DNA from 2 places in the Streptomyces rectiviolaceus genome. Region 1 is predicted to be linked to the other one. Evidence: riboswitches for the same ligand, from Rfam matches in the RefSeq annotation. Region 1 holds a riboswitch; the other holds the start of a gene.
What was found. A riboswitch is a leader RNA that binds a small molecule or an ion and turns the genes downstream of it on or off. The one in region 1 is predicted to bind glycine.

Region 1 (4,604 bases):
CGACCTTGAAGGAGACGGCCTTGGCCGCGATCACGTGCTCCAGGGGGCCGCCCTGGAAGCCGGGGAAGACCGCGGAGTTCAGCTTCTTCGCGAACTCCTTGCTGCGGGCCAGGATGACGCCGCCGCGCGGGCCGCCGAGCGTCTTGTGCGTGGTGGAGGTCACCACGTCCGCGTACGGCACCGGGTTCGGGTGCAGCCCTGCGGCGACGAGCCCGGCGAAGTGCGCCATGTCGACCCACAGGTAGGCGCCGACCTCGTCGGCGATCCGGCGGAACTCGGCGAAGTCCAGCTGGCGCGGGTAGGCGGACCAGCCCGCGATGATCACCTTCGGGCTGTTCTCCTTGGCCAGGCGCTCGACCTCGGCCATGTCCACAAGACCGGCCTCGTCGACGTGGTACGCGACCACGTTGAACTGCTTGCCGGAGAAGTTCAGGCGCATGCCGTGGGTGAGGTGGCCGCCGTGCGCCAGGTCAAGGCCGAGGATCGTGTCGCCGGGCTTGGCGATCGCGAAGAGGGCGGCCTGGTTGGCGGAGGCGCCGGAGTGCGGCTGGACGTTGGCGTACTCGGCGCCGAACAGGTCCTTGATCCGGTCGATCGCGATCTGCTCGGTGACGTCGACGTGCTCGCAGCCGCCGTAGTAGCGGCGGCCGGGGTAGCCCTCGGCGTACTTGTTGGTGAGGACCGTGCCCTGGGCCTCCATGACCGCGACCGGAGCGAAGTTCTCCGAGGCGATCATTTCCAGGGTGGACTGCTGACGGTGGAGCTCGGCGTCGACGGCGGCGGCGACGTCCGGGTCCAGCTCGTGGAGAGGGGTGTTGAGAAGCGACATCAGGTGGTCCCTAAGGGTCTTCGGGGGGCTTCAGCTGCCGGAGAACTCGGTGTACTCGTCCGCGGAGAGCAGGTCCTTCGGCTCCTCCGTGATCCGTACCTTGAAGAGCCAACCACCCTCGAACGGGGCGGAGTTGACCTTCGACGGGTCGTCCACGACGTCCTGGTTCGACTCGACGACCTCGCCGCTCACCGGCGAGTACAGGTCGCTGACCGACTTCGTCGACTCGAGCTCGCCGCAGGTCTCGCCCGCGGTCACCGCGGCGCCGGCCTCGGGAAGGTCCGCGTAGACGACGTCACCGAGCGCGTTGGCCGCGTGCTCCGTGATGCCGACCGTCGCCACACCGTCCTCGGTGGCCGAGAGCCACTCGTGCTCCTTGCTGTAACGCAGCTGCTGGGGGTTGCTCATGACCTGAATTCTCCTGTACGCGGGTGGGTGCTGCGGAACGAGAAAGATGTGCGTGGGGTCACTTCCGGGTTACCACTGGGGCGGAAGTGTCACTTCTGGCGCTTGTAGAACGGCAGCGCCACGACCTCGTACGGCTCGTGCGTGCCCCGGATGTCCACGCCGACACCCTTGGTCCCGGGGGTCGCGTGCGCCGCGTCGACGTACGCGATGGCGATCGGCTTGCCCAGCGTCGGGGAGGGCGCACCAGAGGTGACCTCGCCGATGATCTTGCCGTCGGCGACCACGGAGAAGCCCGCCCGCGGAATGCGGCGGCCGGAAGCGATCAGGCCCACCAGCTTGCGCGGGGGAGCGGTCTCGGCGCGCTCGGCGGCGGCCGCGAGCGCCTCGCGCCCCACGAAGGTGTCGGACTGCGAGGTCTTCTCGAACTTCACGACCCGGCCGAGACCGGCGTCGAAGGGCGTCAGCTCCGCGGTCAGCTCGTGCCCGTACAGCGGCATGCCCGCCTCAAGGCGCAGCGTGTCGCGGCAGGAGAGCCCGGCCGGGACCAGACCGACGGGCTCGCCCGCCTCCATCAGCGCACCCCACAGCTTCTCGGCGTCACCGGGCGCGACGAAGAGCTCGAAGCCGTCCTCGCCGGTGTAGCCCGTGCGGGCGATCAGCGCGGGGACGCCCGCGACGGTGCCCGGCAGGCCCGCGTAGTACTTCAGGCCGTCCAGGTCGGCGTCCGTGAGTGACTTCAGGATGCCGGGGGACTCGGGGCCCTGGACGGCGAGCAGGGCGTACGCGTCGCGGTCGTCGCGGACCTCGGCGTCGAAGCTGTCGGCGCGGGCGGTGAGCGCGTCGAGCACTACCTGCGCGTTCGAGGCGTTGGCGACAATCATGTACTCGGTCTCGCCGAGGCGGTAGACGATCAGGTCGTCCAGGATGCCGCCGTCCTCGGCACAGATCATCGTGTAGCGGGCGCGGCCGACGCCGACGGAGCCGATGTTGCCGACCAGCGAGAAGTTCAGGAAGTTCACGGCTTCAGGGCCTGTGACCGTGATCTCGCCCATGTGGGAGAGGTCGAAGAGACCGGCCTTGGTGCGGACGGCGATGTGCTCGTCGCGCTCGCTGGCGTAGCGGAGCGGCATGTCCCAGCCCGCGAAGTCGGTCATCGTCGCGCCGAGCGCACGGTGCACGGCGTCGAGGGCGGTCAGACGGGGGGCGGTACTCATACGTGGAACTCCCAGGGCATGACGGGCGAGGTCGATCCTCCCCATCTGTCATCGGAACCTGAGAGGTTCACCACGACCCGTCCGTATAAGGGGTCATGACTTGCACCTTGGGTGGAGCCGCGTGGGCGGCCCGCTTTTCAGATGTGCCTCGCCCGCGCGGTACGGGGCCTGAGAGATTCAAGGGAGGGACTTGCTCCTTCGGCGCCCCGGTGCGTCGTCATGTCGTACGACGGTTCACCGGGAACTCTCCCGCGCGGATTCAAACGGCCTGTATGGAGTTTGCGCGCACATCATTGCACGGGGCTCCGTCACAGGGCAGTGCCAGTCGAGTAATGCCCTTGTGCCGCATTACCTTCTCTTTACACTTGCCGGGGAAGCTGCGGTAAGCAGGTACGTGACCGCTATGGGGAGGCCGATCACGGTGCGCAGGACGAGCGTCTACGCGACCAACACAGGGGTGGCCCTGCCCAAACAGGCCGCCGCCCCCACCAGGGAGAGCTGCGGCCCCCTGCCGGCGGCCGTCGTCCGCGACCTGCGGCAGCGGACCGGCCACAGTCCGCACCGGCTCACGTTCGGCGAAGGCGACCTGATCGTCGTCTCCGGGCTGCCGGGCAGCGGCAAGTCCACGCTGATGCGCAGAGCCGTCGCGGGCCCGCGCATCGACTCGCAGGACACCCGCGACCGCTGGGCCCGGCGCATGCCGACCCTGCTGCCGTACGCGGTGTACCGCCCCCTGGTCCGCCTCGCGCACTACGCGGGCCTGCGCAGGGCCCTGCGCTCCGGCGAGAGTGTCGTGGTGCACGACTGCGGCACCCAGGCGTGGGTGCGCCGCTGGCTGGCCCGCGAGGCCGTGCGGCGCGGCACGACGCTGCACCTGCTGCTGCTGGACGTGCCGCCGGACACCGCCATAGAGGGCCAGCTCTCGCGCGGCCGCGGCGTGTCGCGGTACGCCTTCGCGCGCCACCGCAGGACGGTCGCCCGTCTGGTGGGCGCCGCCGAGCGGGGCGATCTGCCGCGCGGCTGCGGCTCGGCGGTGCTGCTCGACCGGACGGCGGCCGGCGTGCTGCGGGGGATCGGCTTCGGGGACTGAGCCGCCCGCCGCGTCGGGGGCCGCCCGTCACGTTAGGGTCGTGCCGCAGGCGGAGCGGGACAGAGCAGGGGTTGGACAGACAGATGAACATTCCGGCGCAGGCACACGCCCATCCCTATGGAGGATGGCCGGGCAACGAACTCGAAGAGGTGCTCGCGGCATCCCTGGGCACGCCCGGCGCACCTCAGGCGTCCGCGGGGGCCCGCATCGTCGAGGTGCTCGGCCGCAGCCACCTCTGGGTCCCGCTGCCGAACGGCGGGGCACCGGACAGCGGCACCCTCGACCTGCCCACGCTGGAGATCGAAGGACAGGCGTACGTCCCCGTCTTCAGCTCCGAGCAGCAGTTCCAGCAGGCCACCGGCGGCCGGATGGGCTGCACGGTGGCGCCCGCCGTGGAGTTCGCGCGCGGCCTCCCCCCGCAGATGGGCATCGCGGTCAACCCGGACGGCACGGTCGGCGTACCGCTGCCGCCCCCTGCCGTCGCCGAGCTCTGCCGGGCCGGGCGCACCCCGCTCGACGGGCCCGCGACCGGCGGACGCGTACGCCTCTTCGAACCGGACTGGCAGCAGGACCCGGTGGACTTCCTCTCCGCCGCCGCCCGCGAGTTCGAGGCCACCGGGGTCGTCCTGAGCGCCCGCCGCTGCCTGGCGAGCGTCGAGGGCGAGGACCCGTCGCTGTTCATCGGCGTCGAACTGACCTCCTGGGAGGGCAACGCGCGCGAGCTGCCGATGGAGGCCGTGGGCCGGGCTCTCGGCCAGGCACCGGTGGCCTGGCCGGTGAACCTGGTGCTGCTCGACGTGGCCCAGGACCCGGTCGGTGACTGGATGCGCGAGCGGGTGCGGCCCTTCTTCGGCCAGAGCCCGGGGCACGGGCACGGACATGTGTAAGGACATGTGCAGGTACGTGTGTGAGGGTGCCGTACGTCAAGTCGGTGTCAGGATCGCCGCTTAAGCTGGTTTCATGACCCGGGGCCACCGGGTCAGCGGGTCATCGCGAAGGGGCGGTTAAGGGTGAGTGCGTCGGGCACGGCTGCGGCCGGGCAGGTCGAGCACATGCTGCGCCA
Region 2 (4,604 bases), on a different contig from region 1:
GCGGACATCAAGGCGGTGACCGGCCTCCCGGGGTCGGTCGGGCTCGCCGCGTCCAAGATGCTGGCGAAGATCGCTTCGGAGGAGGCCAAGCCGGACGGCCTGCGCCTGATAGAGCCGGGGACCGAGCGGGACCTGCTCGCGCCGATGTCGGTGCGGATTCTGCCCGGTGTGGGTCCTGCCACCGGGGACCATCTGCGGCGGGGCGGGATCACGACGGTGGGGGAGATCGCCGGGGCGGGCGAGGACGAGCTCGTACGGCTGCTCGGGAAGTCGCACGGGAGCGCGCTGTACGCGATGGCCCTTGCGCGGGACGAGCGGCCCGTGGTGGCGGAGCGGGAGTCCAAGTCGGTCAGCGTCGAGGACACGTACGACGTGGACATCCACGACCGGGTACGGGTCAGGGGCGAGGTCGCGCGGCTCGCCGAGCGGTGTGTGGAGCGGTTGCGGGCGGCGGGGCACTCGGGGCGGACCATCGTCCTGAAGGTGCGGCGGTTCGACTTCTCGACCCTGACGCGCTCCGAGACGCTGCGTGGGCCGACGGACGACCCCGGGGTGGTGCGGGAGGCCGCCGCGCGGTTGCTGGAGTCCGTGGACACCACCGGAGGCGTGCGGCTCCTCGGGGTGGGCGTCACGGGGCTCGCCGACTACACGCAGGAGGACCTCTTCGCGCAGGCCCAGGCCCAGGCGCAGGCCGAAGCCGTGGAGGCCCTGGAGGCGCGGCGAGAGGCCGAGGAGGAGCGGGCCGAGGAGGAGCGGGCCGGGAAGGAGCGGGCCGGGGAGGCCGCGGAGGAACCCGTGGGCGAGACGGTGACGGAGCCGGTCGTTCCGGCCGAGCGGCGGTGGGCCGCCGGGCACGATGTGCGGCATGCCGAGTACGGGCACGGGTGGGTGCAGGGCAGTGGCCTCGGGCGCGTCACGGTTCGCTTCGAGACGCCGGAGTCGTCGGCGCCGGGGCGGGTGCGGACGTTCCGTACGGATGATCCGGCGCTCGAGCCCGCGGAGCCCTTGCCGTTGGTGGCATCTCCTGAGGAGCTGGAGCCGCGGTGAGGTCGGTGGCTGCCGCTGTGGTCACCAGGGCGTCCTGCGAGCGTCAGGTGCCGTCCTGGCCTGCGATGTTGCCGAAGTCCTGGTCCGGCGGCGGTGGCTCCGGGGGCGTGATGTCCAGGCCGTAGTGGTGGTAGAGCTGCAGTTCCTGTTCGGGGGAGAGATGGCGGCCCACGCCGAAATCGGGGGCGTCCTTGATCAGGGAGCGCTCGAAGGGGATGCGCAGGGTGCCGTCTTTCGTGAGCTCGCTGGGCTCCAGGGGGACGAACGCGTCCCGGCTGAACAGGCCGGTGCGTATGGCCGCCCACTCAGGGGCGCCGGTGGCGTCGTCGAGATAGACCTCGTCGATCGTGCCGATCTTGGCCCCGCTCCGGTCGAACGCCTTCCGGCCGATCAGGTTGCGCGGATCGATATCGGTCTGCACGGGCCCTCCAACTGGTCGAGGCTTGTCGAAGTGGGGCGTAACTCATCCTTGTTCGTTCGTAATCACTACGAAAGAGCACTTCGGGGCAGGCGGCCACTCGAGGGATCGGCCGCAGTCCTCGCTGGTAGGCTGGCGCATGGCTGCTGACCCCGTGCGGGAGAGCTCTCCGGTGGAGACACCGGAGGCGCCGAAGGAGCAACTCCTCCCCGGAATCTCTCAGGCCCCTGTACCGCACGGACGAGGTCACTCTGGAAAGTAGGGCGGGCGTCGGGCGGGCACGTTCGGAACCCTTCCTCACCGACGGTGAAAGCCGGTGCGTCGCCCTGTCACGGGGCGTGGACCGGTGAAACTCTCAGGTTGAGATGACAGAGGGGGAGGCCGTCCGGGTACCCGCGCCGTGGTGCCCCTCGCAGGTCGCGTCAGACCAGCGTCAGACCAGGAGGCCTCCGCTATGACCGCCACCCCTCGCATCCCGCTCTCCCAGCTCGAGCAGGGCATTCCCTTCGAGCAGCGCCACATCGGTCCCGATGTGGAAGCACGGGCCAAGATGCTCGCGCACGTCGGATACGGCTCGCTCGACGAGCTGACCGCCGCCGCCGTGCCGGATGTGATCAAGAACGCCGAGGCGCTGAACCTGCCGGGAGCGCGTACCGAGGCCGAGGTCCTGGCCGAGCTGCGCTCCCTCGCTGACCGTAACCAAGTTCTTGATTCCATGATCGGGCTCGGTTACTACGGGACCTTCACTCCGCCGGTGATCCTGCGGAACGTCATGGAGAACCCGGCGTGGTACACCGCTTACACGCCGTATCAGCCCGAGATCTCCCAGGGTCGGCTCGAGGCGCTGCTCAACTTCCAGACCGTCGTCGCCGAGCTGACCGGGCTGCCCACCTCCGGTGCCTCGCTGCTCGACGAGGGGACCGCCGCCGCCGAGGCCATGGCCCTGTCGCGGCGCATGGGCAAGGTCAAGGACGGTGCCTTCCTCGTCGACTCCGACGCCCTGCCGCAGACGATCGCCGTCATCCAGACCCGCGCCGAGCCGGCCGGTGTCGAGGTCGTCGTCGCCGATCTGAGCGAGGGCATCCCGGCCGAGGTCGCCGAGCGCGGTGTCGTCGGCGTACTGATCCAATACCCCGGCGCCTCCGGTGCCGTACGCGACATCAAGCCCCTCATCGAGCAGGCGCACGAGATCGGTGCCATCGTCTCCGTCGCCGCGGACCTGCTGGCCCTGACGCTGCTCACCTCGCCCGGTGAGCTGGGCGCCGACATCGCCGTGGGCACCACTCAGCGCTTCGGCGTCCCGATGGGCTTCGGCGGCCCGCACGCCGGTTACATGGCGGTGCGCGAGAAGTTCGCGCGCAGCCTGCCGGGGCGGCTCGTCGGTGTCTCCGTGGACGCGGACGGCAACAAGGCCTACCGGCTCGCGCTGCAGACCCGTGAGCAGCACATCCGCCGCGAGAAGGCCACCAGCAACATCTGTACCGCTCAGGTGCTGCTCGCCGTGATGGCCGGAATGTACGCGGTCTACCACGGACCCGAGGGCCTCAAGACCATCGCGCGGCGCACCCACCGCTACGCGACCGTGCTCGCCGCGGGGCTCACCGCCGGCGGGGTCGAGGTCGTGCACGGCGCGTACTTCGACACCCTGACCGTGCGGGTGCCCGGCAAGGCCGATGAGCTCGTCTCCGCGGCCCGCGAGGGTGGCGTCAACATCCACCAGATCGACGCCGACCACGTCTCCCTGGCCTGCGACGAGACCACCACGCGCAGGCAACTGACCGCGATCTGGACCGCGTTCGGGGTCAAGGCCGACATCGAGGCGCTGGACGCGGAGACCGAGGACACGCTCCCCGGCGGCCTGCTGCGCTCCGACGACTACCTCACGCACCCCGTCTTCCACCAGTACCGCTCCGAGACCGCCATGCTGCGATACCTGCGCAAGCTGGCCGACCGTGACTACGCGCTCGACCGCGGGATGATCCCGCTGGGCTCCTGCACCATGAAGCTCAACGCGACCACGGAGATGGAGCCGGTCACCTGGCCCGAGTTCGGGCAGCTGCACCCCTTCGCGCCCGCCCAGCAGGCCCAGGGATATCTGACGCTCATCCGTGAGCTGGAGGAGCGGCTCGCCGAGGTCACCGGATACGACAAGGTCTCGCTGCAGCCCAACGCGGGTTCGCAGGGCGAGCTTGCCGGACTGCTCGCCGTGCGCGGCTACCACCGCGCCAACGGCGACGAGCAGCGCACCGTCTGCCTCATCCCGTCCTCGGCGCACGGCACCAACGCCGCGAGCGCCGTGATGGCCGGAATGAAGGTCGTCGTCGTGAAGACCAGCGACGACGGCGAGATCGACATCGAGGACCTGCGCGCCAAGATCGAGAAGCACCGCGAAGAGCTGTCCGTGCTCATGATCACCTACCCGTCCACGCACGGGGTGTTCGAGGAGCACGTCGCGGACATCTGCGCACAGGTGCACGAGGCGGGCGGCCAGGTCTACGTCGACGGGGCGAACCTCAACGCCCTGGTGGGTCTCGCCCAGCCGGGCAAGTTCGGCGGCGACGTCTCGCACCTGAACCTGCACAAGACCTTCTGCATCCCGCACGGCGGCGGTGGCCCCGGCGTCGGCCCGGTCGGTGTGCGCGAGCACCTCGCGCCGTACCTGCCCAACCACCCGCTGCAGCCCGCCGCGGGCCCCGAGACGGGCGTCGGTCCGATCTCCGCGGCGCCGTGGGGATCGGCCGGAATCCTGCCTATCTCCTGGGCGTACGTACGCCTCATGGGCGGTGAGGGCCTCAAGCGCGCCACGCAGGTCGCCGTGCTCTCCGCGAACTACATCGCCAAGCGCCTCGAGCCGCACTACCCGGTGCTCTACACCGGCCCCGGCGGGCTCGTCGCGCACGAGTGCATCATCGATCTGCGCCCGATGAGCAAGGCGACCGGTGTCAGTGTCGACGACATCGCCAAGCGGCTCATCGACTACGGCTTCCACGCGCCGACCATGTCGTTCCCGGTCGCGGGGACCCTGATGATCGAGCCGACCGAGAGCGAGGACCTGGTCGAGATCGACCGGTTCTGCGAGGCGATGATCAGCATTCGCGCGGAGATCGAGAAGGTCGGCGGCGAGTGGACCGCCGAGGAC

Region 2: another riboswitch for glycine. It lies ahead of gcvP (aminomethyl-transferring glycine dehydrogenase); the one in region 1 lies ahead of gcvT (glycine cleavage system aminomethyltransferase GcvT).

The regions. Positions count from the first base shown of each region.
Region 1 is NZ_BAAAUG010000078.1:59,545-64,148, reverse strand. It holds gene glyA (serine hydroxymethyltransferase) at 1-829, opposite strand, end outside; gene gcvH (glycine cleavage system protein GcvH) at 860-1,237, opposite strand; gene gcvT (glycine cleavage system aminomethyltransferase GcvT) at 1,327-2,451, opposite strand; glycine riboswitch at 2,487-2,598, opposite strand; glycine riboswitch at 2,599-2,713, opposite strand; gene ABD378_RS22740 (AAA family ATPase) at 2,855-3,541, shown strand; gene ABD378_RS22735 (enhanced serine sensitivity protein SseB) at 3,625-4,428, shown strand; gene ABD378_RS22730 (enhanced serine sensitivity protein SseB C-terminal domain-containing protein) at 4,552-4,604, shown strand, end outside.
Region 2 is NZ_BAAAUG010000192.1:26,205-30,808, reverse strand. It holds gene ABD378_RS39625 (DNA polymerase IV) at 1-1,047, shown strand, start outside; gene ABD378_RS39620 (PRC-barrel domain-containing protein) at 1,091-1,468, opposite strand; glycine riboswitch at 1,613-1,710, shown strand; gene gcvP (aminomethyl-transferring glycine dehydrogenase) at 1,920-4,604, shown strand, end outside.